Regions from separate parts of the Streptomyces kaniharaensis genome, predicted to be linked through region 1. Evidence: predicted binding sites of a transcription regulator. Region 1 holds the regulator's gene; the other holds the start of a gene.
The links. Region 1 encodes HrcA, which represses chaperone genes, less so after heat shock. Its sites were predicted from a motif close to TTNGCACTCNGNNNNNCNGAGTGCNAA; they were not measured.
Positions count from the first base shown of each region.

Region 1 (15,456 bases):
GCCAGGCCCGGCCCCCGTCCAGCGGCGCGAGCCAGACGTCGTTCTCGGCGACGAAGGTGACCAGGTCACCGTGCAGATGAGGGTGGCGCAGATACGCGCCCGCGAAGGTGCTGAGGGGTTCCGTCACGCGGCCAGCGTAAGCACGTGTGCGCACGAGATGCGCGGCTTTTCCCGGACTCTCACCCCCGCCGTCGTCGGCCCCGGCGCCCGCCGTCAGGCCCAGCGGCCGGTGCGACCCAGCAGCAGCGCCCCGGCGGCCACCCCGGCGGTGGAGGTGCGCAGCACCGACGCGCCCAGCCGGTAGGGCCTGGCGCCCGCCTCGGCGAAGACGGCCAGCTCCTCCGGGGACACGCCGCCCTCGGGGCCGACCACCAGCACGATGTCCCCGGCCGGCGGCAGCGCGGCCAGCGCCAGCGGCTCGGCGCCCTCCTCGTGCAGGACGGCGGCGAAGGCGGCCCCGGCCAGGAGGGGCGCCAGCTGGCGCGTGGTCATCAGTTCGCGCACCTCGGGGAAGCGCAGCCGGCGGGACTGCTTGCCCGCCTCCCGGGCGGTGGCCCGCCACTTGGCGAGCGCCTTGGCGCCCCGGTCGCCCTTCCACTGGGTGATGCAGCGCGAGGCGGCCCACGGGATCACCACGTCCACGCCGACCTCGGTCATGGTCTCCACGGCCAGCTCGCCGCGGTCGCCCTTGGGCAGCGCCTGGACGACGACGATCCGCGGCGCCGGCTCCGGCTCGCGGCGGACGGCGGCCACCGCCACGTCGATCGCGTCCTTGCCGAGCACCTCCGCGACCGTCCCGTCCACGCCGAGCCCCAGCCCGTCGGCCAGGGTCACCGCCTCGCCGGGCTCCAGCCGCTTCACCGCCGCGGCGTGCCGCCCCTCCGGCCCGTCCAGCCGCACCACGGCCCCGGGCGCGGCGGCGGCGAGGCGCCCGGTCTCGACGACGAACACGGGGGCGGTCATGCGGGGAACCTCCGGCTGACGGGGCGGGACGCCCACGCGAAAGGGGAACGCGAAAGGGTGCCGGAGCGGATCTCCGGCACCCCTGCGCGGTGACGGCTACCGGCCGTTGAACGCGTCCTTCAGGCGCGAGAACAGGCCCTGCTGGCCCGGCGCGAACTGGCCGGCCGGCCGCTCCTCGCCGCGCATCACCGCGAGCCGGCGCAGCAGCTCCTCCTGCTCGGCGTCGAGCTTGGTGGGCGTCTGCACCTCGACGTGCACTATCAGGTCGCCCCGGCCGCCCCCGCGCAGGTGCGTGATGCCGCGGCCGTGCAGCGGGATCGACTGGCCGGACTGGGTGCCGGGCCGGATGTCGAGCTCCTCCAGCCCGTCCAGGGTCTGCAGCGGCACCTGGGTGCCGAGCGCGGCCGCCGTCATCGGGATGGTGACGGTGCAGTGCAGGTCGTCCCCGCGCCGCTGGAAGACGGCGTGCGAGGTCTCGGCGATCTCGACGTACAGGTCGCCGGCCGGGCCGCCGCCGGGGCCGACCTCGCCCTCGCCGGCCAGCTGGATCCGGGTGCCGTTGTCGACACCGGCCGGGATCTTGACGGTCAGGGTGCGGCGGGCGCGGACCCGGCCGTCGCCGGCGCACTCCGGGCACGGCGTCGGCACGACGGTGCCGAAGCCCTGGCACTGCGGGCAGGGGCGGGAGGTCATGACCTGGCCCAGGAAGGACCGGGTGACCTGGGAGACCTCGCCCTTGCCGCGGCACATGTCACAGGTCTGCGCGGAGGTGCCGGGCGCCGCGCCCTCGCCGCTGCAGGTGGTGCAGGTGACGGCCGTGTCGACCTGGAGTTCCTTGGTGGTGCCGAAGGCGGCCTCCTCCAGGGTGATCTCCAGCCGGATCATGGCGTCCTGGCCGCGGCGGGTGCGCGAGCGCGGCCCGCGCTGGCCGGCCGCGGCGCCGAAGAAGGCGTCCATGATGTCGGAGAAGCCGAAGCCCGCCGCGCCGGCGCCGAAGCCGCCCGCGCCACCGCCGCCGCTCGGCGACAGCGGGTCGCCGCCGAGGTCGTAGACCTGGCGCTTCTGCGGATCGGAGAGCACCTCGTAGGCGGCGTTGATCTCCTTGAACCGCTCCTGCGTCTTCGGGTCCGGGTTGACGTCCGGGTGCAGTTCGCGTGCCAGGCGCCGGAACGCCTTCTTGATCTCGTCCTGCCCCGCATCCCGTCGGACGCCGAGTACCGCGTAGTAGTCCGTGGCCACCTAATGCTCCGCTTGTTCCGCCTGTAGTAGTGCTGCGACTGGACACCGCCGTCACCCGTGTGACGGCGGCCTGTTGCTACGACTCGGCCAGGATCTGGCCCACGTACCGCGCCACCGCTCGCACCGCCCCCATTGTGCCCGGGTAGTCCATCCGGGTCGGACCGATCACACCCAGTTTGGCCACGCTCTCGTCGCCCGAACCGTAGCCGACCGACACCACCGAGGTGGAATTCAGCCCCTCGTAGGCGTTCTCCCGCCCGATCCGGACCGTCATCGCGGCGTCCGTGGTCTCACCCAGGAGGCGGAGCAGGATGACCTGCTCCTCCAGCGCCTCGAGGACCGGCTGGATGGTGAGCGGGAAGTCGTGGCCGAAGCGGGTCAGGTTGGCCGTGCCGGCCAGCATGATCCGCTCCTCGTTCTGCTCGGCGAGCGCCTCGAACAGCGTGGCGAGGACCGTGTTGACGGCCGGCCGGTCGATCTGCTCGAACATCGCCGGAAGCTCCTCCAGCACCGCCGGGACGTCCGGCAGGCGCAGACCGACGGCCCGCGCGTTGATCCGGGCCCGCAGGTCCGCCAGGACGATCTCGCCGATCGTGCCCGGGCAGTCGACCGTCCGCTGCTCGACCCGGCCGGTGTTGGTGATCAGGACCAGCATCACCTTGGCCGGGGCCAGCGCGACCAGCTCGATGTGCCGCACGGTGGACCGGGTCAGCGAGGGGTACTGCACCACGGCGACCTGCCGGGTGAGCTGGGCGAGCAGCCGCACGGTACGGGCGACCACGTCGTCCAGGTCGACCGCGCCGTCCAGGAAGTGCCGGATCGCCCGGCGCTCGGGGGCGCTCATCGGCTTGACCTCGGCGAGCTTGTCGACGAACAGGCGGTACCCCTTGTCGGTGGGGATGCGCCCGGCGCTGGTGTGCGGCTGGTGGATGTACCCCTCGTCCTCCAGCGCCGCCATGTCGTTGCGGACGGTGGCCGGGGACACGCCGAGGTTGTGCCGTTCCACCAGGGCCTTGGAGCCGACCGGCTCCTCGGTGCCCACGTAGTCCTGGACGATCGCGCGCAGGACGGCCAGCTTGCGGTCGTCCAGCTGGCGGACCTCACCGGCCATGGGGCACGCACCTCCGTCTTCGCACGTTGTCCGTTGTGACATGTGTCCGTACCGCGCAGTTCGTCACTGCGCGGTCACGCATGCTGCGGGCCGCTCCGGGAGGACCCCGGCTTTGGCACTCGGAACACACGAGTGCCAGAACCGTACCTGCCAGTGTACGGCCCGGGTCCGACGGCAGGAACGGCGCGGCAGGGGTGATCCTGCCCGCAGTTCCCGGCGCCGGGGTGGTGCCGCGGACCCGTCCGGGTGGCAGCATCGAAAGCGGACGGCGAATGGAGGAGCAAGCGATGTCGAGCTCGGGCCAGCACACCCGTTTCGCGCCCGACCGGGGCCTCACCGGCCGGATGGTCGGGACCATGTTCGTGATCGGGTTGCTGTACGTCGGCTTCACCGGCCTGCTGATCGCGCTGCTGCGCGGGGCCTGGCCGCTGATCGTGCTGATTTCCGGCGGGCTCTTCGTGGCCCAGTTCTGGTTCAGCGACAAGATCACCGAACGGGCGATGGGGGCCCGCCCGGTGACCCCGCAGGAGTACCCGCAGCTGCACGGCACCGTCGACCGGCTCTGCGCCCTCGCCGACATGCCCAAGCCCCGGGTGGCGGTCGCCAACAGCGACATGCCGAACGCCTTCGCCACCGGCCGCAACCCGCAGAAGGCCGTGGTGTGCGTCACCACCGGGCTGCTGCGGCGGCTGGAACCCGAGGAACTGGAGGGCGTGCTCGCGCACGAGCTCTCGCACGTCGCCCACCGGGACGTCGCGGTGATGACCATCGCCGGGTTCCTCGGCGTGCTCGCCGGGGCCATGACCCGGATCGCGATGTACGGCGGATTCCTGGGCGGCGGGCGCAACAACAACGACCAGAACGCGGCCATCGCCGCCCTGGTCATCCCGCTGGTGTCGATGGTGGTCTACGCGATCAGCTTCCTGCTCACCCGGCTGCTCTCCCGCTACCGGGAACTCGCCGCCGACCGCGCCGCCGCCCAGCTCACCGGCCGGCCCAGCGCGCTCGCCTCCGCCCTCACCAAGGTCACCGGGCAGATCGCCGCCATCCCCACCAAGGACCTGCGCCAGGCCCAGCCCTACAACGCCTTCTACTTCGCCCCGGCGCTGAGCGCCCGGGACACCGCCTCCCAGCTGCTCTCCACCCACCCGACGCTGGAGAAGCGGCTGGAGCAGCTGGCCAGGATCTCCGCCGAGCTCGGCCGCTGACTCCCGCCCCGGACACGACGCTCCGGACCCGACTCCGGACGCGATTCCAGACGTGAAGGAACCGAAAGGAACACCGTGGGATTCCTGGACGCCCTGTTCGGCCGAACCAAGCCCGTCAGGCCCGACCTCGACCAGCTGTTCGGCGTGCCCTCGGCCGCCCTCACCCTGGAGGCCGGGGCCGGGTTCACGCCCACCGGGCTCGGCTCGGTGTGCTTCGCGGCCGTCGAGGGCGCCGCGTTCGGCCAGGTCGCGCAGCAGGTGCGGGAGCTGCTGGACGCCGACACCGAGCGCGGCGGCGTCCCGGTGGAGGCGTCCAAGGACGGCTACGGCTACTCGTGGCTGCTCGCCCGGCACACCCCCGAGGAGCTGCCGGAACTGGTCAACGACCTGCACGCGGTCAACAGCGAGCTGGAGGCGAACGGCTTCGGGCCGCAGCTGCTCTGCTCGCTGGTCGGCTTCCATCGAAGCGAGGGGGGCCGCGACGCGCAGGGGCAGTCGCTGGCGCTCGTCTACCTGTACAAGCGCGGCACGTTCTACCCGTTCGCGCCGATGCCCGGCGGCGGGGAGCGGCGCAACAGCCCGCTGGAGCTGGAGATCAACGCGATGCTGGGGAACGACCTGCGGCTGGAGAAGGACCTCGGCCGCTGGTTCCCGGTCTGGGGTGCGCCGGGCCTCTGACGGTCCGTCCGCCCGTTCGGGATGTCACTGCCTATAGTCACCGGCATGCGCAGCCGCCAGTACGGACCCGACCTGACCCCGCCGTGGAAGAGGCAGGCCCCCGCCCCGGAGGTGCCCGCCGAGCGGGGCCTGGTGGTCGAGGAGGCCGCCACCGGCTTCTGCGGGGCGGTGGTGCGCTGCGAGAGGACGGCGGAGGGGTTCACCGTCACCCTGGAGGACCGGTTCGGCAAGCACCGGGTCTTCCCCCTGGTGCCGCGCGGCTTCCTGCTGGAGGGCCGGGTCGTCACCCTGGTCCGCCCGACCGGCCCCGCCCCCTCCCGTAGGCCCGGCCGCACCGCCTCCGGCTCCGTCGCCGTCCCGGGCGCCCGCGCCCGGGTCGCCCGTGAGTCCCGGATCTACGTCGAGGGCCGGCACGACGCCGAGCTCGTCGAACGGGTCTGGGGCGACGACCTTCGGATCGAGGGCGTCGTCGTCGAGTACCTGGAGGGCGTGGACGACCTGCCCGCGATCGTCGCCGACTTCGCCCCCGGCCCCGGCCGCCGCCTCGGCGTCCTGGTCGACCACCTGCTCCCCGGCACCAAGGAGCACCGCATCGCCGCCCAGGTCACCGGCGATGCCGTGCTGGTCGTCGGCCACCCCTACGTCGACATCTGGCAGGCCGTGAAGCCCTCCTCCGTCGGCATCCCCGCCTGGCCCGCCGTTCCCCGCGGCGAGGACTGGAAGACGGGCACCTGCCGCCGCCTCGGCTGGCCCGCCGACACCCCCGCCGCCTGGAAGCGCATCCTCTCGAAGGTCGACACCTACAAGGACCTGGAGCCGGAACTCCTCGGCCGCGTCGAGGAGTTGATCGACTTCGTGACGCTTCCGGATCACGCGTAGGTCTGGAACCCGGCGGTGTCGAGGGTGACGCCCAGCAGATCGACCGGAATCGGCTCGCCGAACTCGGTGGTCCGCTCGGAGGGGATCCGGTCGATCAGGGACTCGACGACCGGGTCAGTCCACCAGGTCACGGACGACCGCGTCCGCCAGGAGGCGGCCCTGGAGGGTCAGGGCGGCGCGTCCCTGCCGGTAGGACTCCGGGGCGAGGAGGCCGTCGGTGAGGGCCCGGTCGGCGGCCTGGCGGCCGGTGTCGGTGAGGAGGGTCAGGGGGATGCCCTCGGCGAGGCGCAGTTCGAGGAGGATGCGCTCGACGCGGCGGTCCTCGTCGGAGAGGATCTCGCGGGCCTGCGCGGGGGTGCGGCCCTCGGTGAGGGCCGCGGCGTAGGCGGCGGGGTGCTTGGCGTTCCACCAGCGGACGCCGCCGACGTGGCTGTGGGCGCCGGGGCCGGCACCCCACCAGTCGGCGCCGGTCCAGTACAGCTCGTTGTGGCGGCAGCGGCCCTCGGGCGTGGTGGCCCAGTTGGAGACCTCGTACCAGGAGTAGCCGGCGGCGGCGAGCGCCTCCTCGGCGATGAGGTAGCGGTCGGCGTGCACGTCGTCGTCGATCATCGGGAGTTCGCCGCGCCTGACCCGGGCGGCGAGGCGGGTGCCCTCCTCGACGATCAGCGAGTAGGCGGACACGTGGTCGGGCCCGGCGCCGATGGCGGCGTCCAGGGAGGCCCGCCAGTCGTCGTCGGACTCGCCGGGGGTGCCGTAGATGAGGTCGAGGTTGACGTGCTCGAAGCCGGCCGCGCGGGCCTCGGCGACGCAGGCCTCGGGGCGGCCCGGGGTGTGGTGGCGGTCGAGCAGCCGCAGCACGTGCGGGCGGGCGCTCTGCATGCCGAAGGAGATCCGGTTGTAGCCGCCCTCGCGCAATTCGGCGAGGTAGGCGGGGTCGACGGACTCGGGGTTGGCCTCGGTGGTGACCTCGGCGCCGTCGGCGAGCCCGAACTCGTCGCGGATCGCGCCGAGCATCCGCACCAGGTCGCGGGCGGGCAGCAGGGTGGGGGTGCCGCCGCCGAGGAAGACGGTCCGCACCGGGACGTCCGCGGAGCCGAGCACCTTCCGTGCGAGCCGGATCTCGGCGATCACGTTGTCGGCGTAGGTCTCCTGCGTGGCGACGGGCCCGCGTCCGGCCTGCGCGCGCAGCTCGGTCGCGGTGTAGGTGTTGAAGTCGCAGTAGCCGCAGCGGCTGGCGCAGTACGGCACGTGCACGTAGAAGCCGAACGGCCTGGCCCCGATCCCGTCGAGGGCGGGCGCGGGCAGGGAACCGTCGGACGGCACCGGGTCGCCGTCGGGAAGTGCGGAGGGCATGACCCCATTGTCCCGTACGACTCACCCGAACCGGTGAGCCGTACGGGACCGGGGCGGATCAGGCCTCGTTGGCGCCGGCGTACATCGCGGTGACGGCGTCCGCGTAGGTCCGCTCGACCACCGGGCGCTTGATCTTCAGGCTCGGGGTGAGCTCGCCGTGCTCGACGTCGAGGTCGCGCGGCAGCAGGTGGAACTTCTTGATCGTCTGCCAGCGCTGGAGGTCGCCGTTGAGCCGCTTCACGAAGCCCTCGATCAGCTGGTGCACGGCCGGGTCGGCGGCCACCTCGGCGTAGGACCTGCCGGCCAGGCCGTGCTCGGCGGCCCACGGCATGATGACGGCCTCGTCCAGGCCGATCAGCGCGGTGCAGAAGTTGCGGCCGTTGCCGATCACCAGGATGTTGCTGACGAACGGGCAGACCGCCTTGAACTTGCCCTCGACTTCGCTGGGCGCCACGTACTTGCCGCCGGAGGTCTTGAACAGGTCCTTCTTGCGGTCGGTGATCCGCAGGAAGCCGTCGGCGCTGAGCTCGCCGATGTCCTCGGTGTGGAACCAGCCGTCCGCCTCCAGCACCTCGGCGGTCTTCTCCGGCAGGTCGTGGTAGCCGCGCATGACGCCCGGGCCGCGCAGCAGGATCTCGCCGTCCTCGGCGATCCGGACCTCGGTGCCGGGCAGCGGGCGGCCGACGGTGCCGATCCGGACGTCCTCCTCACGGTTGACGCAGGAGCCGGCGCTGGTCTCGCTGAGGCCGTAGCCCTCCAGGATCGGGACCCCGGCGCCGAGGAAGAAGTAGCCGATCTCGGGGGCCAGCGCGGCGCTGCCCGAGACGGCCCCGCGCAGCCGGCCGCCGAAGGCCGCGCGGATCTTCGCGTACACCAGCCTGTCGGCGAGCGCGTGCTGCATCCGCAGGCCGAACGGCGCGCTGCCCACCCCGGTGGCGATCCGGTTCTCCTGGACGACGCGGGCGTGCTCGCGGGCGACCCCGGCGGCCCAGCGGAAGATCTTGTACTTGGCGCCGCCCTCGGCCCGGGCCCTGCCCGCGATGCCGTTGTAGACCTTCTCGAAGATGCGCGGCGCGGAGGCCATGACGGTCGGCCGGATGGCCGGCAGGTTGTGGATGATCCGGTCGACCCGGCCGTCCACCGCCATCACGTGGCCGGTGGCGATCTGGCCGGAGATCAGCGTCTTGCCGAACACGTGCGACAGCGGCAGCCACATGAACTGGACGTCGTCGGAGCGCAGCAGCCCGCTGGCCTCCTGGGCCCGGCCCTCGTACGCCCAGCAGTCGTGCACCAGGCGCACGCCCTTGGGGCGGCCGGTGGTGCCGGACGTGTAGATCAGGGTGGCCAGCTGCTCCTTGTCGAGCGCGGCGACGGTCTTCTCGATCGCGTCCGGGTGCTTCTCCAGGTACTCGGCGCCGCGCTGCTCCAGCTCGGCGAGGGTGAGCACCTCGAGGCCGGCCGTCTCGGGGGCGGTGGCGGGGGCGTCGATGAGGATGACGGTGCGCAGCTCGGGCAGCTGCTCGATCTGCTCGACGGCCTTGGCGAGCTGCGCGGCGTTCTCCGCGATCAGCGCTCTGGAGCCGGAGTTGGCGAGGATGAAGGCGGTCTCGTCGGCGTTGGTGCTCGGGTAGACGGTCGTGGTGGCGGCGCCCGCGCACATGTTCCCGAGGTCGGCGATGATCCACTCGAGCCGGGTGGAGGAGGCCAGCGCGACCCGGTCCTCCGGCTGGATGCCGAGCGTCATCAGACCGGCGGCCACCGCCTTGACCCGGGCCGCGGTCTGCGCCCAGGTCAGCGAGCGCCACTGCTCGGCGCCCGGAGCGCTGTCCGCGGCGTGCTCGTCGACCGGGGCCGGGTAACGGTAGGCCTCGCCGTTCGGGGTCGCGGCGACCCGCTCCAGGAACAGGTGGGCGACGGAGGCGGGACGCCCGGCGACGATGTCAGCACTGCCGGAGTCGATCAGGGACTGCGCGGAACTCAACGAGGACCTCCGGGGGCGGGTGGCCGTCTGAGGGATTGTCGCGGCGCCCGTGGGGGCGGTCGCCGGGCCTCCGGGTTACCTGGCCGGTACCGGCGAGTAACAAGGGGGCAATCAGCAGCCTAGTTGGGAAACCGGTCATTCCGTAAGAGGGCAGGCCGAGCTGGCACGCCCCCGACCTGCCGGTGCCCGGTGACAACTCCCAGGTGAACGGCGCAACCCGGCCCGCCCGGCGGCTCGGCAAAGGACTGGACAAACCTCCCGCCCACTCGCAGGGAATCACCTGTGCGAGTGCACGAAGGACCGAGAATTGGGATGCGAATCCTCCCGTCGACGACAAGAGTGTGCCAGTGCTGATCAGACTGCTGAGGGCGTACCTACGCCCGTACTCCCGACCGATCGCCCTGCTGGTGGTCCTCCAGCTGGTGGCGACCCTCGCGGCGCTCTACCTGCCCACACTCAACGCCGACATCATCGACCAGGGCGTGGTCAAGGGCGACACCGGTTACATCCTGCGAGTCGGCGCGGTGATGATCGGCGTCACCGTCGCCCAGGCCCTGTGCTCGATCGGCGCCGTCTACTACGGCGCACGCACCGCCATGGCCTTCGGACGCGACGTCCGCGCCGCCGTGTTCGACCGGGTGCAGAGCTTCTCCGCCCGCGAGGTCGGCCAGTTCGGCGCGCCCTCCCTGATCACCCGGACCACCAACGACGTCCAACAGGTCCAGATGCTGGCCCTGATGAGCTTCACGCTCATGGTGGCCGCGCCCATCATGTGCGTCGGCGGCATCATCATGGCGCTCAACCAGGACGTGCCGCTGTCCGGCCTGCTGCTCGCCGTCATCCCGGTGCTCGGCACCGTCGTCGTCCTGCTCGTCCGCTCGCTGCGCCCCAAGTTCCGCAGCATGCAGGAGAAGATCGACACGGTGAACCGCGTGCTGCGCGAGCAGATCACCGGCATCCGGGTCATCCGCGCCTTCGTCAAGGACGACCACGAGCAGGCCCGGTTCGCCGACGCCAACGGCGACCTCACCCACGTCGCCCTCCAGGTCGGCCGGCTGATGGCGTTCATGTTCCCGGCCGTGATGCTGGTCGTGAACGTCTCCAGCGTCGCCGTCCTCTGGTTCGGCGCCCACCGGATCGACAGCGGCGACATGGAGATCGGCGCCCTCACCGCCTTCCTCTCCTACCTGATGCAGATCCTGATGAGCGTCATGATGGCCACCTTCATGTTCATGATGGTGCCGCGCGCCGAGGTCTGCGCCGAGCGCATCGAGGAGGTCCTCGGCACCTCCTCCAGCGTCGTACCGCCCGCCGCGCCCGTCACCGAGGTGCTGCGCCGCGGCAACCTGGAGCTGCGCGACGTCGCCTTCCGCTACCCCGGCGCCGAGGCCTCGGTGCTGCGCGGCATCGACATCACCGCCCGCCCCGGCCAGACCACCGCCGTCATCGGCTCCACCGGCAGCGGCAAGTCCACCCTGCTCGGCCTCGTGCCCCGGCTGTTCGACGCCACCTCCGGGACGGTCCTGCTCGACGGCGTCGACGTCCGCGAACTCGCCCCCGAGGCGATCGCCGAGACCGTCGGACTCGTCCCGCAGAAGCCCTACCTGTTCTCCGGCACCATCGCCAGCAACCTCCGCTACGGCCGGCCCGACGCCACCGACGAGGAGCTCTGGCACGCCCTGGAGGTCGCCCAGGCCAAGGACTTCGTCGAGAAACTGCCCGAGGGCCTGGACGCCCCCATCGCCCAGGGCGGCAGCAACGTCTCCGGCGGCCAGCGCCAGCGCCTGGCCATCGCCCGCGCACTCGTCCGCAAGCCGGACGTCTACCTGTTCGACGACTCCTTCTCCGCGCTCGACTACGCCACCGACGCCAGGCTGCGCAAGGCGCTCTCCCGGGAGACCGCCGACGCCACCGTGCTGATCGTCGCCCAGCGCGTCTCCACCATCCGCGACGCCGACCGGATCATCGTCCTCGACGAGGGCGCCGTCGTCGGCAGCGGCACCCACCGCGAACTGATGGCCGACAACCCGACGTACCGGGAGATCGTGCTCTCCCAGCTCACCGAGCAGGAGGCGGCGTGACCACCCTCGGAAAGCCCGACGCCGGCAAGCCCGACGCCGGCGAGCCGGCACCCACCCGGCTGCCCAGCGACTCGCAGGCCGCCGCGGCCCGCCGCGGCCCCGCCGGACCGGGCCGCTTCATGGGCGGCCAGGGCGCCGAGAAGTCCATGGACTTCAAGGGCTCCGGCAAACGACTGCTCGCCCTCCTGCGCCCCGAACGCGGCCTGCTGGCCGGAGTGCTGGGCCTCGGCGTGCTCAGCATCGGCTGCGCCGTCACCGGCCCCAGGGTGCTCGGCCACGCCACCGACCTGATCTTCGCCGGGGTGGTCGGCGCCCGCTTCGCGCCCGGCGCCTCCAAGGAACAGGTCGTCGACGGGCTGCGCGCCCACGGCCAGGGCGGCGTCGCCGACCTGCTCTCCTCGGTCAGCTTCACCCCCGGCCAGGGCATGGACTTCGGCGCCATCGGCACCATCCTGCTCTGGGTGCTGGCGATCTACGTCGCCTCCGCCCTGTTCGGCATCGTCCAGGGCCGCCTCGCCACCAAGGCGATCCAGCGCGCCGGCTACCGGCTGCGCCAGGACGTCGAGGCCAAACTCGCCCGGCTGCCGCTGAGTTACTTCGACAAGCAGCCGCGCGGCGAGGTGCTCAGCCGGGTCACCAACGACATCGACAACATCGGCCAGTCGATGCAGCAGACCATGGGACAGGTCGTCAACTCGCTGCTCACCGTGGTCGGTGTGCTCGCGATGATGTTCTGGATCTCCCCGCTGCTGGCGCTGATCGCGCTCGTCTCCGTGCCGCTGTCGGTGGTCGTCGCCGCCAAGGTCGGCAAGCGGGCGCAGCCGCAGTTCGTCCAGCAGTGGGCGTCCACCGGCAAGTTGAACGCGCACATCGAGGAGATGTACACCGGGCACGCCCTCGTCAAGGTGTTCGGCCGGCAGCGCGAGTCCGCCGAGACCTTCCGCGAGCACAACGAGGCGCTGTTCGCCTCCAGCTTCCGCGCCCAGTTCATCTCCGGCATCATCCAGCCCGCGATGATGCTGATCGGCAACCTGCAGTACGTGCTGGTCGCCGTCGTCGGCGGCCTGCGGGTCGCCAGCGGCGCGCTGTCCATCGGCGACGTGCAGGCGTTCATCCAGTACTCGCGGCAGTTCAGCCAGCCGCTCACCCAGGTCGCCAGCATGGCCAACCTGGTGCAGTCCGGGGTCGCCTCCGCCGAGCGCGTCTTCGAGCTGCTGGACGCCCCCGAGCAGACCCCCGAACCGGCCATGCCCGAGCGCCCCGACGCCGTCCGCGGCCGCGTCGCCTTCCAGGACGTGTCCTTCCGCTACGAGCCCGAGAAGCCGCTCATCGAGGACCTCTCGCTCAAGGTCGAGCCCGGCCAGACCGTCGCCATCGTCGGCCCCACCGGCGCCGGCAAGACCACCCTGGTCAACCTGCTGATGCGGTTCTACGAGGTCAGCTCCGGGCGGATCACCCTCGACGGGGTCGACGTCTCCGCGATGTCCCGCGAGGACCTGCGCTCCGGCATCGGCATGGTGCTCCAGGACACCTGGCTGTTCGGCGGCACCATCGCCGACAACATCGCCTACGGCGCCCAGGGAGCCACCCGCGAGCAGGTCATCGAAGCCGCCAGGGCAGCACACGTCGACCGCTTCGTACGCACCCTGCCGGACGGCTACGACACCGTCATCGACGACGAGGGCACCGGCGTCAGCGCGGGCGAGAAGCAGCTGATCACCATCGCCCGGGCGTTCCTCGCCCAGCCGTCCATCCTCGTCCTGGACGAGGCGACCAGCTCCGTCGACACCCGCACCGAGGTCCTGATCCAGCGGGCCATGGCCCGGCTGCGCACCGGCCGCACCAGCTTCGTCATCGCGCACCGGCTCTCCACCATCCGGGACGCCGACGTGATCCTGGTGATGGAGAACGGCTCGATCGTCGAACAGGGCTCGCACGACGAGCTGATCGCCGCCGGCGGCGCGTACGCGCGGCTGTACCAGGCGCAGTTCGCGGAGGCCGTGGCCGAGGTCGACTGACGCCACCTCATGTGACGGGCCGGGGCTCCCGCCCCGGCCCTTCGCGCACCCCGGATCCTCGCAGGGGTTCGCGCTCTCCGCTACCGTGGCTCCCGTGACCGCCCAGCCCACCGCCCCCGAACAGGCCCCGGACGCGTTCGAGACGAACCGCCGCTACCTGGGCTCGGTCGCCTACCGGCTGCTCGGCTCCTTCACCGACGCCGAGGACGTCCTCCAGGACGCCTGGCTGCGCTGGCAGTCCACCGACCGGGCCGCCGTCACCGACCCGCGCGCCTTCCTCACCACCGTGGTCACCCGGCTCTGCTACGACCAGCTCGGCTCCGCCCGCGCCCGCCGCGAGGCCTACTACGGCGAGTGGCTGCCGGAGCCGTCCGTCTCCTACGCGAGCGCCCCCGACTCCCCCGCCGAGCTGGCCGAACGCGGCGAGTCCGTCTCGCTCGCCCTGCTCGCCGTACTGGAGCAGCTCACCCCGGCCGAGCGGGCCGCCTTCGTGCTGCACGACGTCTTCGCGGTCGGCTTCGAGGACATCGCCGCTTCCCTGGACCGCACCCCCGACGCCACCCGCCAGCTCGCCTCCCGGGCCCGCCGCCGGGTCAAGGACGGCGGCCGGCACGCGAACGCCGACCCGGCCGAGCACCGGCGGGCCGTCGAGGCGTTCGCGACCGCCACCGCACGCGGCGACATCCAGGGCCTGATGGCCGTCCTGGACCCCGACGTGGTCTGGCACGCCGACGGCGGCGGCATCGTCCGCGCCGCGGCCCGGCCCGTCCTCGGCGCCGACAAGGTGGCCCGATTGGTAGCCGGGCTGGTCGCCAAGTGGTTCACCCCCGAGTACGGGCTCGGCTCCGCGCTGGTCAACGGCGAGCCCGGGCTCGTCTGGTACGAGCGGGCCACCGGCGCCGTCTCCGGTGTGGTCGCCCTCACCGTCTCCGGCGGGCGGATCACCGAGGCGTTCGTGGTGGTCAACCCCGAGAAGCTCGGCCACATCCGCCCGATCGAGGCGTGACGCAGGTCACCGTCACACTCCGACCGGCCGCGTCGTCCCCCTCCCGAACAGCGCTTCACGAGAGCGCACCTCGCAAGGAGGCGGACGAAATGAGCAGCACCACCGAGAAGCGAATCGTCGTCCTGGGAGCCGGATACGCCGGCCTCACCGCTGCCAAGGGCGCCGGACGCCACCACACCGTCACCCTGGTCGCGCCAGAGGAGCGGCTCCTCCACCGCGTCCGCCAGCACGAGGCGGCGGCCGGCCACGGGCGCGACTGGCCGGCCATCGACCGGCTGGCGCGCGGCCGCCGCATCGAGCACCGGCGGGCCAGGGCCGTCGAACTCGACCTGGCCGGGCACAAGGTCCTGCTCGACGACGGCACCACCCTCGGCTACGACACCCTGGTCTACGCCCTCGGCAGCCGCACCGCCTGGCACGACGTCCCCGGCGCCGCCGAGCACGCCTACTCCGCCGAACGCGCGGCCGACCTCCACCGCCGGCTGCGCGACGCCGACCGGCCCGGCACCCTCGCCGTGGTCGGCGGCGGCGCCACCGGCATCGAGCTGGCCACCGAACTCGCCGAGGCCCACCCGGGCTGGCGGGTGCGGATCGTCGCGGCCGGCCGGGTGGGCGGCATCTACTCGCCCAAGGGCCGCGCCCACATCCGGCGCGTCCTCGACCGGCTCGGCGTCACCGTCCACGAGAACGCCACCGTCACCGAGGTCAGCCCCGCCGGGCTGCGCACCACCGCCGGCCCGATCGACGCGGACGTCACCGTCTGGGCCGCCTCCATGGAGCCGCACCCGCTGGCCGCCGAAGCCGGACTGGCCGTGGACGACCGCGGCCGGGCCCTGGTCGACGACCACCTGCGGTCGGTCTCGCACCCGGACGTCCACGTGGTCGGCGACGCAGCCGCCGTGACCGTCCCCGGCATCGGCACCCTGCGGATGGGCTGCG
Region 1 is NZ_WBOF01000001.1:1,655,894-1,671,349, forward strand. It holds gene F7Q99_RS07570 (S41 family peptidase) at 1-127, opposite strand, end outside; gene F7Q99_RS07575 (16S rRNA (uracil(1498)-N(3))-methyltransferase) at 214-963, opposite strand; gene dnaJ (molecular chaperone DnaJ) at 1,060-2,202, opposite strand; gene hrcA (heat-inducible transcriptional repressor HrcA) at 2,279-3,313, opposite strand; gene htpX (zinc metalloprotease HtpX) at 3,601-4,521, shown strand; gene pspAB (PspA-associated protein PspAB) at 4,597-5,199, shown strand; gene F7Q99_RS07600 (DUF3097 domain-containing protein) at 5,245-6,078, shown strand; gene F7Q99_RS07605 (hypothetical protein) at 6,069-6,209, opposite strand; gene hemW (radical SAM family heme chaperone HemW) at 6,193-7,431, opposite strand; gene F7Q99_RS07615 (AMP-dependent synthetase/ligase) at 7,490-9,412, opposite strand; gene F7Q99_RS07620 (ABC transporter ATP-binding protein) at 9,760-11,493, shown strand; gene F7Q99_RS07625 (ABC transporter ATP-binding protein) at 11,490-13,511, shown strand; gene sigJ (RNA polymerase sigma factor SigJ) at 13,606-14,517, shown strand; gene F7Q99_RS07635 (NAD(P)/FAD-dependent oxidoreductase) at 14,607-15,456, shown strand, end outside.

Region 2 (15,456 bases), 1.8 Mb from region 1:
ACGCGCACAGCAGCAGGACTTCCGCAGCCGGGTGCGGGGCTGCCTGCTCGGCGGCGCTATCGGGGACGCGCTCGGCGCCGGCATCGAGTTCGAGTCGCTGGACGGGATCCGCGCGCAGCACGGCCCGCAGGGCGTCACCGGCTACGTCCCCGCCCACGGGCGGCTCGGCGCGATCACCGACGACACCCAGCTGACGCTCTTCACCGTCGACGGCCTGATCCGCGCCCACATCCGCCGGGACGCCGGCAGCTGGCACCCGCCCACCGACCTGCACCTCGCCTACCTGCGCTGGGCCGCCACCCAGCGCGACTGGGGGCCGGACGAGCGCCGCCCCGACCTCGGCTGGCTCGGCCGCGAGGAGTGGCTGTACGCGCGGCGCGCCCCCGGCCAGGGCTGCCTCTCCGGCCTCACCGGGCCGGACGGCGAATGGCTCGGCACCCTGGAGCGGCCCAAGAACCCGCACTCCAAGGGCTGCGGCACGGTGGTGCGGGCGGCGCCGTTCGGGCTGCTCACCACGTGGGAGCCTGGCCTGGTGTTCCAGCTCGCGGTGGAGTGCTCGGTGCTCACCCACGGCCACCCGACCGGCTACCTCGCGGCGGGCGCGCTCGCGGTGATCGTCCAGAGCATCGCCCGCGGCGGCACCCTGGAGGAGGGCGTCCATCTCGCCCTGGCGCTGCTCTCCGAGCGGCAGGGGCACGAGGAGACCACCGCCGCGCTGCGGGCGGCGCTGGACGCGGTGCGGGCCGGCGAGCCGTCCGCGGCCCGGGTGGAGGCGCTGGGGGAGGGCTGGGTCGCCGAGGAGGCGCTGGCGATCGCGGTGTACTGCGCGCTGGTCGCGCACGACGTGCGCTCCGGCCTGCTGCTGGCCGTCAACCACTCCGGGGACAGCGACTCCACCGGCGCGATCTGCGGCGGCCTGCTCGGGGTGCTGCACGGCGACACCGCGCTGCCGCCCGGTCTGGTGGCCGGGCTGGAGGGCCGCGGGGCGATCCTCGAACTCGCCGACGACTTCGTGATGGAGCTGGTGCACGGCACCGAACTGCACGGCCAGGAGACCCCGGAGGGCGTCGGGTGGTCCGCCCGCTACCCCGTGGTGCGCTGAAGGACCGGACCGCCGACGGGAACGGGGCCGGTTCAGAGTTCGCCGAACGCACCCGTACCGGCGGCGGTGGCGAAGGAGTTCCAGGCGTCGGCGGAGAAGTGCAGTCGTGGGCCCTGAGGGTCCTTGGAGTCCCGGACCGCGACAACCCCCGCGGTCGGAGTGGCGATCTCCACACAGGCACCGTTGCCGCCGCTATGGCTGCTCTTCCGCCAGGCCGTCCCGTTCCCGTGGGTGGTGCTCATGTGTGGTATCCCTCTTCAATCTCGGCTATCAGCGTGCGGCTCTCCGCCACGCCGAGCGCCGCCGCCCTGAGGTGGTCGTAGAGACCGGTATAGCGGCGGACATCGGCCTCCTTCTCCAGGTAAAGATCACTTGTCACACCTTCGAAGTAGACAACCGTGGAATCGGCTGACTCGGGGAACTCCAGCAGGGAGAATGTCCCGGTCATACCGGGGTGGGCGCCGGCCGAGAACGGGATCACCTGGATCGTGATGTTCGGGCGCTGGCTCAACTCCAGCATGTGCTTCAGCTGGTGGGCCATCACCTCGCGGCTGCCGACCTCGCGGCGCAGCACCGCCTCGTCTATGACGGTCCAGAGGCTGCCGAGCTGGTTCTCCCCCTGGACGCGGTCCTGCCGCTTCATCCGCACCTGCACCCGGCGCTGGACGGCGAGCGGTTCGGTGTCCGGCTGGGTGCCCTCGACGACGGCCTGGGCGTACTGCTCGGTCTGCAGGAGGCCGGGGACGAACGAGGACTCGTAGGCGCGGATCGAGGAGGCCTCGGCCTCCAGGCCGATGTACACGCTGTACGGGGTCGGCATGTCGTTGAAGTCGTGCCACCAGCCGCGCTGGCGCGACTCCTTGGCCATCTCCATGAGGCTGTTGCGCATCTGCTCGTCGGTCACCTTGTACACGTCGCACAGGTCCCGGACGTCCCGCTGGCTGATGCTGCGGCGGCCGTTCTCCAGCCGGCTGATCTTCGACTGGGAGACCATCAGCCGGCCGGCCACCTCCTCCGCGGTCATCCCGAGGCCCTCGCGGAGCTTGCGCAGCTCCGAGCCGAGGCGTCGGCGGCGCACGGTGGGATTGATGTTCGCGGACACGTCGACCTCCGGCCGGACCTCTGGTGATCGTTGGAACGGCAGTCCTCGGAACACTGTGGAAATAGGGACCAACCCCCCTGACTCGGAGCAGCATGTCACCTCGGCCCAGGTCGGCGCCGGGGAATCGCAGCAGCGCAGTAGAACAGATCATCGGAAAAGCGCTTCCACGAGACGACGGGCGCCCCAGGGTGGTAATGCGGCTCGGCAACTCGGACTCGTACTGCTGTGGTTGAGCTCCCCGGTGGCGCACGCGCTGGTGGCACATGCTGCGGCCGGCCCCTCCGAACGCCCGGAACGGCCCTGGCGGGTCCCCGGGGACGGCAGAGGGGCGGTCGCCGGGCGACTTCCGTCGCGGGGCGACCGCCCCTTCTCGCTCCTGGAACAGCTGGTGGTGCATCGGGTCGCTCAGCGCCGCCGGGCGGCGTGAACGAGGTGGCGTGCGCCGTGGGGACTGTGGCTCCCCAGCGTGTCGCTCGCAAGCCTCTCGCTCGTAGGCCTGCCGCTCCCAGGCCTGTCGCTCGTAGGCCTGTCGTTCGTGGAACTGTCGCCGGGCGCGGCGCCGTCCGGGAGTGGGCCGTCCGTCAGCGGACGCCGACCCGGGAGGCGGCCACCCGGCCGCCGGTACCCCGGCCCGCCGCGCGGGCGCCGGAGCGGCCGGCACCCGTCCCGGAGGCCTGGGGCGAACGGTTCTGCTGTGCCGGCAGGCCGTTCTGCACGTCGATCACGGCGTGCGCGACCATCCCGCCGAGCGGGTCGTACCGGATCAGGTCACGCAGCCTCGACCGCGAGGACCGGCCCTCGTTGCCCGGGTACAGGTGCTTGCCGAGGCCCACCGAGTGCGCCAGCGCGGCGAGCGCGGCCGTCCGCGGGTCCGGCGGCACGCCGGTGCGGATCGCGGCGTCCAGCCGCTGCTTGATCGCGGCGTTGGTGCAGTCGTCGCACGCCTGGTAGCGCGTCGTCGGCAGCACCCCGCACACCTGGCCGGGCACCGCGGTCACCATGCCGCAGCGCTCCAGGTGCGCCAGATAGGTCTGCCGAAGCCCCAGCCGGGGCCCGCCGATCCAGTGCGCCGCACGGACCGGACTGCCGCGGCGGCGCAGCAGCTCCAGTGCGTGGTCCAGAGTCGGGTCGCCGGTCGGCCGTGCGAGCACGACGGCAATCCGGTCTCCCTCCGGTACGATCCGTCCGGCCAGGGACAGCTCGACGAGCTGCGCCCCGGCAAGTCCGAGGTCGAGGGTCTGCGGCTGCGCCGTGGTACCCGTGGTCGGGTCCAAGGCGAGCAGCAAGAGTTCCTCGGGAACAGTTCTGCGGCTCTTGCCCATCCAAGCCTCCCCGCGTGGATGAGAGACAGGGTGACGCCTCTCACACGGGCTTGTCGAGTACGCCTCCGAATCGTGACCTTGCGGTGAAGGCTGGGAACCGGGGGCGTCGGGCCCCGCGTCTGACCGGTGGACAGCGTGCGATACGGCCGTGCGATGGCAATAGGCGCCGGTCGGACGGGGTGTGCGCGGCCGGGCGGCGACCGGTGGCGGAGACTGTACAGGTACATGGGGCGGGGCGTCGGCTTCCTGAAATCGGGTCTGCCGGTGCCCCGCCGGGTTGAGGAGGCTGGGTTACGTGGGCGAGTCCCCCGACAGGGCGCTGCGGGACGGCGAGCGGAAGCAGGACCGCGAAAGCGGGCGGACCGGGGCGACCGCCGGCGCCGGTACGGCCGCTGACGACGCCTCCGCCGACGCGTCCGGCGACACACCGAAGGCGGGCGCCAAGGGCGGTTCGACCGTACAGCTCCGTGTCCGGGATGTGGACAGCAAGACCACGATGCTGCGGCTGCCGGTGGACAACGCGACCACCGCGCTGCGGCTGCCCGACAGTCTGGTGAAGCCGTCCGGTGACGGGAGTTCCGGAGCTGAGGCCGACGAGTCGTCGGCTGAGCCGTCGGCCGAGTCGGCCGGGGCATCGGCTGACGGCGCGAAGCCGACGGCCGGGCCGAAGGCCGGCGCCGACCCGCGTCTCGCCATGCGGACTGCCGCGGGCGCGGCGGTCGACGAGACGGCGGAGGACGCCGAGGACGCCGAGGAGGCCGCTTCCGGGGGCGACACGCCCGAGGGCGACGTGTCCGGTGACGATGCGTCCGAGGGCGACACGCCCGAGCCCGCCGAGCCCGCCGAGACCACTGGCGACGCGCCCGCTGATGACGCGCCCGCTGACGACGCGCCGGCCGCGTCGGGCGTGAAGCTGACCAAGGCCAAGAGCCCGGAGAAGCCCGCGAGCGCGGAGAGCGCCGAGACGCCCGCGAAGGACGACAAGAGCGACAAGGCCGATAGAGCTGACAAGGCCGACAAGGCTGGCGAGGCCGACAAGGCTGACAAGTCCGAGAAGCCGGAGAAGCCGAAGCCGCTCCGCGCTCCTCTCGCGGCCACCCCCACCGCCGGCACCGTCCCCGAGCCGCCGGCGCCGGCGCCGCTGCCCGAGCCCGGTCCCGTCCCGGAGCCGGTGCCCGAGCCGCACCCCGAGCCGAAGCCCGTCCCCGAGCCGGAGCCGCAGCCCGGCCCGGAGCCGCTGCCGAAGCCGACCCCCGCGCCGAAGCCCGGCCCCGCCCCGGCCCCCGAGCCGCTGCCCACCCCGGACCGGCCGCCGGTGCCGCCCGTCCCGCCGCTGCCCGGGCCCGAGCCGCTGCCCGGCCCGGAGCCGCTGCCGTCGCCGGAGACCACCGCCGAGGCGATGGAGGTCCTGGCGAGCCTCAACGCCCGCCCGGTCTCCCCGCTGCGCCGCGCGCTCAAGCGGATCACCATCTGGACGGTCTTCCTCGCCGTGGTGCTCGGCGTGGCGGCCGTGGCGCAGTTGCTGCGCCCGCTGCCGGACGCGAAGGTGAAGTTCTCCGCCGCAACCGGCTTCGGCTTCCCGGGTGACCAGCTCGACCTGGCCTGGCCGGCCAAGGGCCAGTCCGCCGCCGAGGTGGTCGGCGTCGGCAGCCTCGGCAGCTCCGGTCAGGAGACCCCGGCCTCGATCGCCAGTGTCACCAAGGTGATGAACGCGTACCTGGTCCTGCAGAAGTACCCGCTGAAGAAGGGAGAGAGCGGCCCGAAGATCACCGTCGACAAGCAGGCCGCGCAGGAGTCCGAAAACGTCGACGAGTCGAAGGTCACGCTCACCGAGAACCAGGTGCTCACCGAGTACCAGGCGCTGGAGCTGCTGATGCTGCCGTCGGCCAACAACGTGGCCCGGCTGCTCGCCCGCTTCCACTCCGGCTCCGAGGCCGAGTTCGTCAAGGCGATGAACGAGACCGCGGCGAAGTTCGGCATGACCAACACCACCTACGCCGACCCGGCCGGCTACAAATCGGACACCAAGTCCACTGCCAAGGACCAGCTGAAGCTGGCCGAGCAGGTCATGCAGGACGAGATCTTCCGGCAGATCGTCTCCACCCCGGAGACCAACTTCAACAACCAGAAGATCCCCAACACCAACAACCTGATCAACCCGAAGACCGGTGTCATCGGCGTCAAGACCGGCTCCAGCACCCCGGCCGGCGGCTGCCTGATGTGGGCCGCCTACAAGGAGATCGGCGGCGTGCGGCGGATGATCCTCGGCGTCACCCTGGGCCAGCCGCCCGCGGGGCCCAACAAGGGCGAGGACATCCTGTCGGTCGTGCTGAAGGTCAGCGGCAAGCAGATCCAGGCCGCGCAGAACGGCCTCACCGGCCAGACCCTCGCCAAGAAGGGTGACGTCGTCGGCTACGTCGACAACGGGCTCGGCGGCAGGGTCCCGGTCGTCGCGGCCAAGGACCTCGTCGTGGCCGGCTTCCCCGGCATCACGGGCACCGTCAGCCTGGACGCGACGAAGGTCGCTCACACGGCCAAGGCCGGCGCCGAGGTCGGCGTGCTGCGCGCGGGCTCGGGCGACAACAAGACGGAGGTGCCGGTGGCCCTCCAGTCCGACCTCAACCCGCCGTCCATCCTGTCCCGCCTGACCCGGATGCTCTGATTCGTACGGCATGAGATGCCGTACGGCATCTCATGCGGAGGGGGAGCCGGCTCGAACCGGCTCCCCCTTCGTCGTCCGCGGGCTTTGTCGTCCCCGGGCTTCAGCCGCCTGTGCGGCGCCGATATGCCCCTCCGGTCCGGGCTCAGCCCGTCCGGTTCAGCAGTGCGAGCGTGACCCCGCCGAGCGGCGTCACCCGGTCGGGTGCGCCGTACCGCGCCCGGAGCGCCTGCGCCTGCTCCGAGGGGAGGACGGCCAGCGGGTCCGCGGTATCCCCGAGGACCAGCAACCAGATCCGCGGCCCCTGCCCCAGACAGGCGGCCGCCTCCGCGCAGAGCGTCGGCGAGAGCTCCTCCGCCTCGGCCGCGCTCTCCGCCACGAACACCGGATACGGCCGTACGTCCGACGGCAGGTAGTAGCTGATGCCCGGCCCCACCATCGCCCAGCTCTGGTCACCGAGCGGGACGGCCACCCCGTCCCCCGAGCGGTATCCGGCGGCGATCAGGTCGGCGGCGGCCCGGAAGGGCTCCTCGGAGTCCGAGTGCGCGCCCTGGTAGCGCACCGTGGCCTGCGCCGGCAGCGCCGCCACCGCGGGCAGCGCGAGCAGCCCCAGCGCCAGCAGCGCCGCAGCGGCCTTCCGCGGCTCCCTGTCGGGCCGGGCGAGGCCCGCCAGCGCCTCGTACACGGCCGCCACCCCGCCCCCGGCCAGCGCCGCCCAGGCGGGCACCGTGAACAGCAGGTACCGGTCGATGAAGTACGACGTGCCGCCCTGCGACACCACCCACACGCCCACCACCGGCAGCTCCGCCAGCAGCAGCGCCTGCCACGCCTGCACCCGCCGGCCCGGCAGCACCAGCGCCGGCACCGCCAGCAGGGCGAGGGCCTGGAACACGTGCGGCGCGCCTGCCAGGTGCTCGCCGAACCGCACCAGCAGCCGGAACGACGGCGTGTCGATCCAGCCCAGCTGCCGATCCGACTGGCGGCTGCCCAGGATCACCACCGGCACCACCGGCAGGGCCGAGACCGCCACCGCCAGCGGGTACTGCCACACCAGCCGCCGCTCCACCGCTCCGCGCGTACGCCACAGGTGCAGCAGCACTACCGCGGCCTGCCCGGCCACCGTGCTGAACGAGATCAGGTGTCCCACACCCGCCAGCGTCATCGCCGCGCAGTACGGCGCCCACCTCCGCCACGTCGGCCGCTCCAGCGCGCGCAGCAGGAACCACGTGGCCGCCGCGATCGCGCACGTCACCAGCGCGTACACCCGCGCCTCCTGCGCGTACCGCGAGACCTGCGGCACCGCGGTGAACAGCAGCCCGGCGCCGATTGCCGCCACCCGCCCGCCGAACAGCCGCTCGGCCGACAGTGCCACGAACGCCGCCGCCCCGGCCATGGCGAGCACCGACGGCAGCCGCAGCGCGACCACCGAGTCCCCGAACACCGCCGTCCAGCCGTGCATCAGCAGGTAGTACGCGCCGTTGCTGGCGTCTATGTGCTGGAGCAGCCGCAGCAGATCCGTCAGCGACCGGGTGGCCGCCGTCCACGTCGCCACCTCGTCCCGCCACAGCTCGGGCGTCCCCACCCGGTACAGCCCGACCGCGAGCATGACCACTGCCGGCCACAGCCACACGTGCCCCAGCAGTCGGCTGACCGGGTGCGCAGCAGGTCTCATCGGATCCTTCGTTCGGGCGGACGGATTTCGAACAATTTTCAGCAGGCTACTTGACCCATCCTGACGCCCCGTCGGCACCCGCACCATTGGCGGCCGCCCGCACCCCACCCCCGATCCGGTACGCTGTGGACGGCCGTGTCACCAGACGGCCCCCGCCTCAGTAGCTCAGGGGATAGAGCACGGCTCTCCTAAAGCCGGTGTCGCAGGTTCGAATCCTGCCTGGGGCACGCGTACGCAGAGGCCCTCCGCCCGATCGGGCGGAGGGCCTCTCGGCGTTCCGGCGAGGGAGTGCTGGCCGGCCTTGTGTTGGGGCCCGGGGCGCGAGCAGGTGGCCGGCGGGGTGCTGCTGCGAATGGGCCGGCCAGGGAGAGCGCTGTGGTGCGGCCGGCCCGCCGGATCGGGCGGGTGACGGTGGGGGCCGGCCACGGGGCGTGTGAGCTGAGGAGCCGTTAGCCCAGGGTGAACTTGGCACGCGGGCCGGCCGGGAGGCGGGCGGCGAAGTCGGCCAGGAGGGGCTCGGTCTCCCGGGTGGTGCGCAGGACGACCGGGTCGAGGTCGGCGAGGACGATCTCGCGCCGGTCCTCGCCCGCCTCGGCGAGCAGGCGGCCGTCCGGGGACCAGACCGCGCTGCCGCCGCAGGTGTGCCAACCGCCGGTGGTGCCGATGTGGTTGGCGAGCACCGTGTAGAGGGTGTTGTCGAGCGCGCGGGCGGGGAACCAGGTGCGGGACTCGTGGTGGCCGTGGCCCACGCTGAACAGTGCGCCGACCAGGTAGGCGTGGCAGCCGTCCAGTGCGGCGGCGCGGGCGTGCTCGGGGAAGCCGGAGTCGTAGCAGACGCCGAGACCGAGCCGCCAGCCGTCGAGCTCCAGGGTGCAGCCGTTCGTCCCGGGGCGGTAGTAGTCGCGCTCCGCCTTGAACAGGTGCTGCTTGTCGTAACGGGTGACGGAGGAGCCGTCCGGGCCGAACACAAGGGCGGAGACGCGCAGATCGGGGCCGTCCTGCACGGCGGCGCCGACCACGGCGGCGGTGCCCGTGTCGCGGCAGGCCTCGGCGATCGGCGCGAGACGCGGATCGCCGGGCTGGACGGCGTACTTGAGCGGATCACTGCTGATCAGCTCGGGCTCGTAGCCGGAGAGGAACTTCTCGGCGAAGAGCACCAGCCGGGCACCGGAGGCGGCGGCCTCCCGGATCAGTTCCGCGGCGGTGGTCGCGTTGGCGGATATGTCGCCGGCCGCGGCCTGGGCCTGGACGGTGGCGATCCGCAACGGGTGCTCGGGGTAACGGGCGTGGGTCGCGAGGGTGGGTTCCTGGATACGGGACATGCCCGTCAAGCTATCGAACGGCCTCGTCGGGGTGGTCGGCGCTCTCGTCCCGGGGGTCGCCACCGCGGGACGGGCGGAACGACGGCACGACGACGCGCTGAACCCGGGGTCTGGTGCGCCAGTTGACCCGCCGGACGTCCCGGGCCAGGGCGCCCGGGCACCAGAGCTCGATCACGGCGGTGACGGTGCCCAGCACGACGCCGGCGGCCAGCCAGCCGGCGAGCACGTCGCTCGGCCAGTGCACGCCGAGCGCGACCCTGGTCCAGCCGATGGTCAGGACGGTCCCCACGGCCACCGCGCCGGCGGCGATCCGGCCGCGGCGTCCGGCTCGCGGCCAGACCAGGCCGACCAGCACGGCGCAGGTGATCGCGGAGGCCATGGCGTGCCCGGAGGGGAAGGCCGGGCCGGCGGCGTGCGAGACCGGATCCCCGAACGTCGGCCGCTGGCGGCCGACGGCGAACTTCAGCGCCCACTGCCCGCCCCATCCGAGCAGCGTCTGGGCGGCGACCCACGCGGCGAGCGTCCTGGCACCGATCAGCCAGAGCCAGGCGGCCGCGATGCCCAACAGGACACGCATGGTGACCGTGCCGCCGATGTCGGAGAGGGTCTGTACCGAGGCGGTCCAGATCCGGTGCTCCCTGGCGTAGGTGTGCAGTTCGCCGATCCAGTCCCGGTCGAACCGGTCGAGTGGCTGCCAGTGCCGAGCCACCAGGGTGGCCAGCAGGCCGAACAGCGCGGCACAACTCACCGCGAGCGCCGCGTCCCTGAGGAGACGGCGGTGACGCACAGTGATGGATGACGCGCTGTTGGTCAGGTGCATGACTGACACCTTCCCAGCGTGCCGCGCCGATCGGGCGCCGGAGTGATAGCGATTCGGCATCTTTTGTGGGGAGGACTCGCGTGCACCGGGGCGCGGACGTGGGCTGGGATCGGGGCGCATGGGAACGTGCGCGGCGGTTCGCGGGTTCAACCAGTGAGGCGCTCGCGTGTGAGGGATGCGTGTGGGGTTCGTGCGCAAGCCAGTTTGGTGCGCTCGGTTCCGCGCGCCTGACCCGGGCCGCTCGGAAACGGTCGCACGGTGTGCACCCCCAGGTGCCCGACCGGTCACCCTGTGTCCAGAACGCGGGTGAAAACCGGCAGGATACTGCATCGCTGGGAAGAATCTGAGCGACTTGGGAATGTTGTCCGGAATCTGTTCGTTGGATCGTTACGTGTGAGCCCGTGGGCCCGCATTTCTTGCCCTCTCGGGGCAGGCAGGCAGACCTCGGCAAGACCAGCAAAGTCGGCAACACCAGCAAAGGGAGCAAGTATGGCCACCCGTGCCGTCGTTCGCGACAGGGCCGACCGGACTCGCGCGGCCCGCCCGACCAACCTTGAGGCCGACCGTGACCTGGTCGGCATGTACCTCGACGAGATCGCCAGGACTCCCCTGCTCGATGCCGCCGAGGAGGTCGAGCTCTCGCTGCGGATCGAGGCCGGCGTGTACGCCCAGCACCTGCTGGACGAGGGCGAGTTCCCCGAGGGCGTCGAGCGCGAGGAACTGGAGGCGATAGCCGAGGACGCCGAGCGCGCCAAGGACGTCTTCATCCGCTCCAACCTCCGGCTCGTGGTCGCGGTCGCCCGCCGGTACCCGCGCAGCGGCCTCCCGCTGCTGGACCTCATCCAGGAGGGCAACGCGGGCTTGGTGCGCGCCGTCGAGAAGTTCGACTACGCCAAGGGTTTCAAGTTCTCCACCTATGCCACCTGGTGGATCCGGCAGGCGATCACCCGCTCGATCGCGGACCAGTCCCGCACCATCCGGCTGCCCGTCCACCTGGTCGAGGAGCTCGGGCGGATCCGGCGGGTGCAGCGGGAGAAGTCCAAGGAGCTGGGCCGCGAGGCCGAGCCGGCCGAGATCGCGGCCGAGCTCGACACCACCGAGGCCCGGATCAAGGACGTGCTGGACTGGGCGCGCGACCCGGTCAGCCTGAACATGTCGGTCGACGACGAGGGCGAGACCCAGTTCGGTGACCTGGTCGAGGACACCGGGGCGACGTCCCCCGAGGACGCCGTGATGGTCATGCTCCGCCGCGAGGAGCTGGACGACCTGATCGGTCGGCTGGACGACCGCACGGCCTCGATCATCCGCTCCCGCTACGGTATGGAGGACGGCCGCGAGCGCACCCTCACCGAGGTGGGCAAGCAGCACGGTCTGACCCGCGAGCGGATCCGGCAGATCGAGAAGCACGCACTCGCCGAGCTGAAGAAGATCGCCGACCACGCCGGCTTCGAAGCGGCCTGACCAGCCGCCCCCACCGGTCGGGCATCGGTCGGTCGGGCGTCGGTCCTGACCCTGATGTGGATCGCTCCGCACCAGGGCCTGTGGCATGCCGCCGAGCTCTTAGGCTTGGGGGCAGGTCGAACGTAGGGCGAGCAGCAGGGTGAGCAGGGTGAGCGAGCAGGAGCAGGGACAGCAGCAGGACCCGTCGGCGACGGCCAAGGCCAAGGCGCGCCTGGTCTTCGGTGACCCGCTGGACCAGCGGTCCAAGGACGACACCGATGCGGGCTGGGGCGACCGCCCCGGGTCGGGGGACGGCGGTGGGCGGGGGCTGGACTGGTACCTGAGCCAGCGCCCGCCGCACCACGGGGACTGAGCGGGGACACGAAGCCGTAGCCGGGTCACGGGTGATCGTCCGGCGCTGCAGACTGACAACCCACCCGGCCCGCGGCCCCGCCCGGCGGTGGAAGCCCGGCCCGCGCCGGACCGACCGCGAGCGCCGCGGCCACCGTGAGCAGCACCAGCGCCGGCACCCCGGCCCGCCGCCGTACGGCGTGCCGCCAGCGGTGCCACCCGCCGGCCCCGCGCCGGATCGGCGGGAAGCGCGGCACCTCCCGCCGGGGTGGCACAGCGGGCGCAGGCAGGGGGACGGAGCAGCTCAGCGTCGTCATCGGGACACCTCCGGGGTCGGCCGGTTTCTGGTGAACCTCACGATGCGCGCCCGCTTCGAACGGCGAAAGACGTTATCCGCAGCCTGTGGACAACCCTGGGGTGTGGACAACTTCGTACACCCGCCCGCATGAAGCCGGCCGTCCGTCATTGACAGCACGGGCATACGGGGGCACGCGAAAGGCCCGCCGCCGCGCCGAAACGCGGGCCAACGGGCCTTTCGAAATCTGCTGAGGTCAGCCGGCGGCCGGAGCCGGGCTCGCCGAGGAGGTCGAGCTGCTCGACCCGCCCAAGGACGACGACGAGGACGACGCCGTCGAGGAGGCGGAGGACGAGCCGGAGCCCACCGAGCTGCTGGAGGACGAGCGGCTGTCGGTCCGGTAGAAGCCGGAGCCCTTGAACACCACGCCCACGGCCGAGAAGACCTTGCGGAGCCGTCCCTGGCAGTCGGGGCACGTGGTCAGCGCCTCGTCGGTGAACTTCTGCACCGCCTCCAGGCCGTTACCGCACTCGGTGCACTGGTACTGGTACGTGGGCACTTGTCTTCCTCCTGGCACTCGCGCCTGATGAGTGCTAACGATGGTCAATGATGCGGCATTCCGCCGGATGAGTCCAGCGACTCCGGTGTGAGATGAGCCCCGTCCGGGCGCCGGTCACGACCGGTTCAGCCCTTGGCGGCGCCTACCAGCTGCGGCATCTCATCGAGCTCGGCCGAGCCCGCGACCACCGCGCTCGCCCCGCCGGCCGCGACCAGCAGGTGCCGCAGCGAGACCAGCGCGACCAGGCCCAGCCCGGCGCCGCCGAGCGGCACCAGGAACCCGACGGACGGCCCGTGGCCGTCGATCAGCCGCCCGGCCACCATGGCGCCGGTCGCCAGCCCGAGGCCGATGGCGCCGGTCAGCCAGGTGAACGCCTCCGTCTTGGCGCCGTCCGCGACCAGCGTCTCGACCAGCGTGTAGCCGCTGATCAGGGTCGGCGCGATGGCCAGACCGCAGACCAGCCCGGCGACCGTCAGCGCGACCAGGTTGGGCATCGCCCACAGCGTCGAGCACCCCAGCACCAGCAGCGCGTAGCTGGCGATCATCCGCTGCTGGACGGACCGCCGCCAGGCGATCACGCCGTACAGCACGCCGGCCAGCATCGAGCCGCCGGCGAAGATCCCGTACACGGTGCCGGCCGCACCGTGCTGCCCGACCGAGTCGGCGAAGGCGGTCATCGAGACCTGCAGGCCGCCGAACACGGCACCGACCCCGAGGAAGGCCCCGACCAGCAGCCGGACGCCGGGCGAGGCGAGCGCGGAGTCGCGCCGGGCGCCGGGCTGGTGGGGCTGGCGGGCGGGGGCGGTGCGCCGCTGGGTGGCGAAGGCCAGACCGCCGACGACGGTCAGCGCGGCCTCGGTCACCAGCCCGGTCGCCGGGCTGATCGTGGTCGCGATGGTGGCGGCCAGGATCGGGCCGACCACGAAGGTGAACTCGTCCGTCACGGACTCGAACGCGAACGCGGTGCCGATCTTCGCCGCGGACCCGGCGGACCCGGAGGCCCCTGCAGACCCTTCGGACCCGGCCGACTCGGCCGTGAACAGGGAGATCCAGCGGGCCCGGACCATAGCGCCGATCTGCGGAATGCTCGCGCCGGCCGGGGCGGCGGCCGCGTACAGGCTCCACGCCGGCGCGTGGCCGAGCGCCAGTGCGATCAGCGTGCCGACCGACACGGCGTGCACGACGACGGTCGGGACCAGCACGGCGGCCTGCCCGAAGCGGTCGGCGAGCCGACCGGTCTGCGGCCCGATCAGGGCCTGGGCGACGGCCGAGACGGCGGCGACCGTGCTGGCCGTGCCCCACGAGCCGCCACTGCCCGTGATGAGCATCAGGATGCCCATGCTGATCATCGCGTAGGGCAGCCGCGCGACGAACGCGGGTGCCAGGAACGTCCAGGCACCCGGCGTGCGCAGCAGTGCGCCGTACCCGACGCGGGCGGGGCCGGCGTCGGGGACGGTGCGGGTGTCCGTGGCGTCATCGACCGTTCGGCGGGCCGTCACGGTCGGTCCTTCCTGCTGCCTGGTAGCGCGGAAGGGGCATAGGGGTGGCCCCGACGGCGCCGAGAGTCGTCCTCTCGCGCGTCGACCGGGGTAGATACCGGGCCGGTCCGGCATGGTTGCCGAGGACCGGGCCGCAGCCGCCGAGCGGTCGCGCCAACTCTGCATCAGGCAGATGCTGGGGTTGTCAAAACGGTGGTCAGGCCACCATACAGTTACGCGCGTAGATTACGCCAGGGTTCAGGCCGAACCAGGCAGCCCGCCCCACGCGGGCGACGCTCCGTACAAGCTGCGCTCACCGCCCGTACAGCCACCCCGCGAGCTTGCCGCCCTTGTCCACGGCCCGCAGCCGCCGCTCCGCCGCCTCGCCGACCTCGTCCGTGGTGACGACGAGCAGCTCGTCCCCGCCGCGCAGCACCGTCGCCTTGTCCGGCACGAAGGAGTTCCCCTCCCGCACCACCAGGGTGACCGCCGCCCCCTTGGGCAGCCGCAGCTCGCTGACCTCGACCCCGGACATCCTGGACGTCGGGGAGAGCGCGACCGACAGCAGGTGGCCGTGCAGCTTCTCCAGCGGGGCCGACTCGATGTCGAGGTCCTGGCCCATCGCGCCCTCGCCGATCCGCAGCTGTCTGGCCACCCACGGCAGGGTCGGGCCCTGGAGCAGGGTGAAGACGACGACCAGGATGAAGACGATGTTGAACACGTCCTGGGCCATCGGCGCGCCCGACACCATCGGGATGGTGGCCAGCACGATGGGCACCGCCCCGCGTAGCCCGGCCCAGCTCAGCAGCGCCTGCTCCCTCCCGGGCACCCGGAACGGCGTCAGGCTGAACACCACCGACAGCGGCCGGGCCAGGAACACCAGCACAGCGCCGATGACCAGCGCGGGCACCACGGAGGAGCCCATCGTCTCGGGCGTGCAGAGCAGGCCCAGCAGGACGAACATGCCGATCTGCCCGATCCAGGCCAGGCCGTCGGCGAAGCCGCGGACGGCCGGGCCGTGCGGCAGCTTGGCGTTGCCCAGGATCACCGCGCAGGTGTAGACGGCGAGGAAGCCGGAGCCGTGCAGCAGCGCGCCGCCCGCGTAGGCGAGTACGGCGAGCGCCATCACGGCGATCGGGTACAGGCCGGAGGACGGCAGGGCGACGTGCTTGATGCCGAACGCGCCGATCTTGCCGATCGCGAAGCCGACCGCGGCGCCGATCACCAGCTCGGCGACGATCGTGCCGACCAGGACGTACCAGGAGTCCAGCTCGCCGGCGGTGGCGAAGGCGACGACCAGGATGACGACGGGCGCGTCGTTGAAGCCGGACTCG
Region 2 is NZ_WBOF01000001.1:3,428,951-3,444,406, forward strand. It holds gene F7Q99_RS15740 (ADP-ribosylglycohydrolase family protein) at 1-1,102, shown strand, start outside; gene F7Q99_RS15745 (DUF397 domain-containing protein) at 1,135-1,344, opposite strand; gene F7Q99_RS15750 (helix-turn-helix domain-containing protein) at 1,341-2,204, opposite strand; gene F7Q99_RS15755 (GOLPH3/VPS74 family protein) at 2,786-3,526, opposite strand; gene F7Q99_RS43160 (serine hydrolase) at 3,822-6,188, shown strand; gene F7Q99_RS15765 (glycosyltransferase family 39 protein) at 6,331-7,857, opposite strand; tRNA gene F7Q99_RS15770 (tRNA-Arg) at 8,012-8,084, shown strand; gene F7Q99_RS15775 (carbon-nitrogen hydrolase family protein) at 8,307-9,179, opposite strand; gene F7Q99_RS15780 (phosphatase PAP2 family protein) at 9,190-9,999, opposite strand; gene F7Q99_RS15785 (sigma-70 family RNA polymerase sigma factor) at 10,489-11,460, shown strand; gene F7Q99_RS15790 (hypothetical protein) at 11,609-11,812, shown strand; gene F7Q99_RS15795 (FmdB family zinc ribbon protein) at 12,342-12,644, opposite strand; gene F7Q99_RS15800 (MFS transporter) at 12,770-14,143, opposite strand; gene F7Q99_RS15805 (potassium/proton antiporter) at 14,436-15,456, opposite strand, start outside.
Region 2: a site for HrcA is predicted at 12,656-12,682, ahead of F7Q99_RS15795 (FmdB family zinc ribbon protein). Genes of this name have one in related genera too.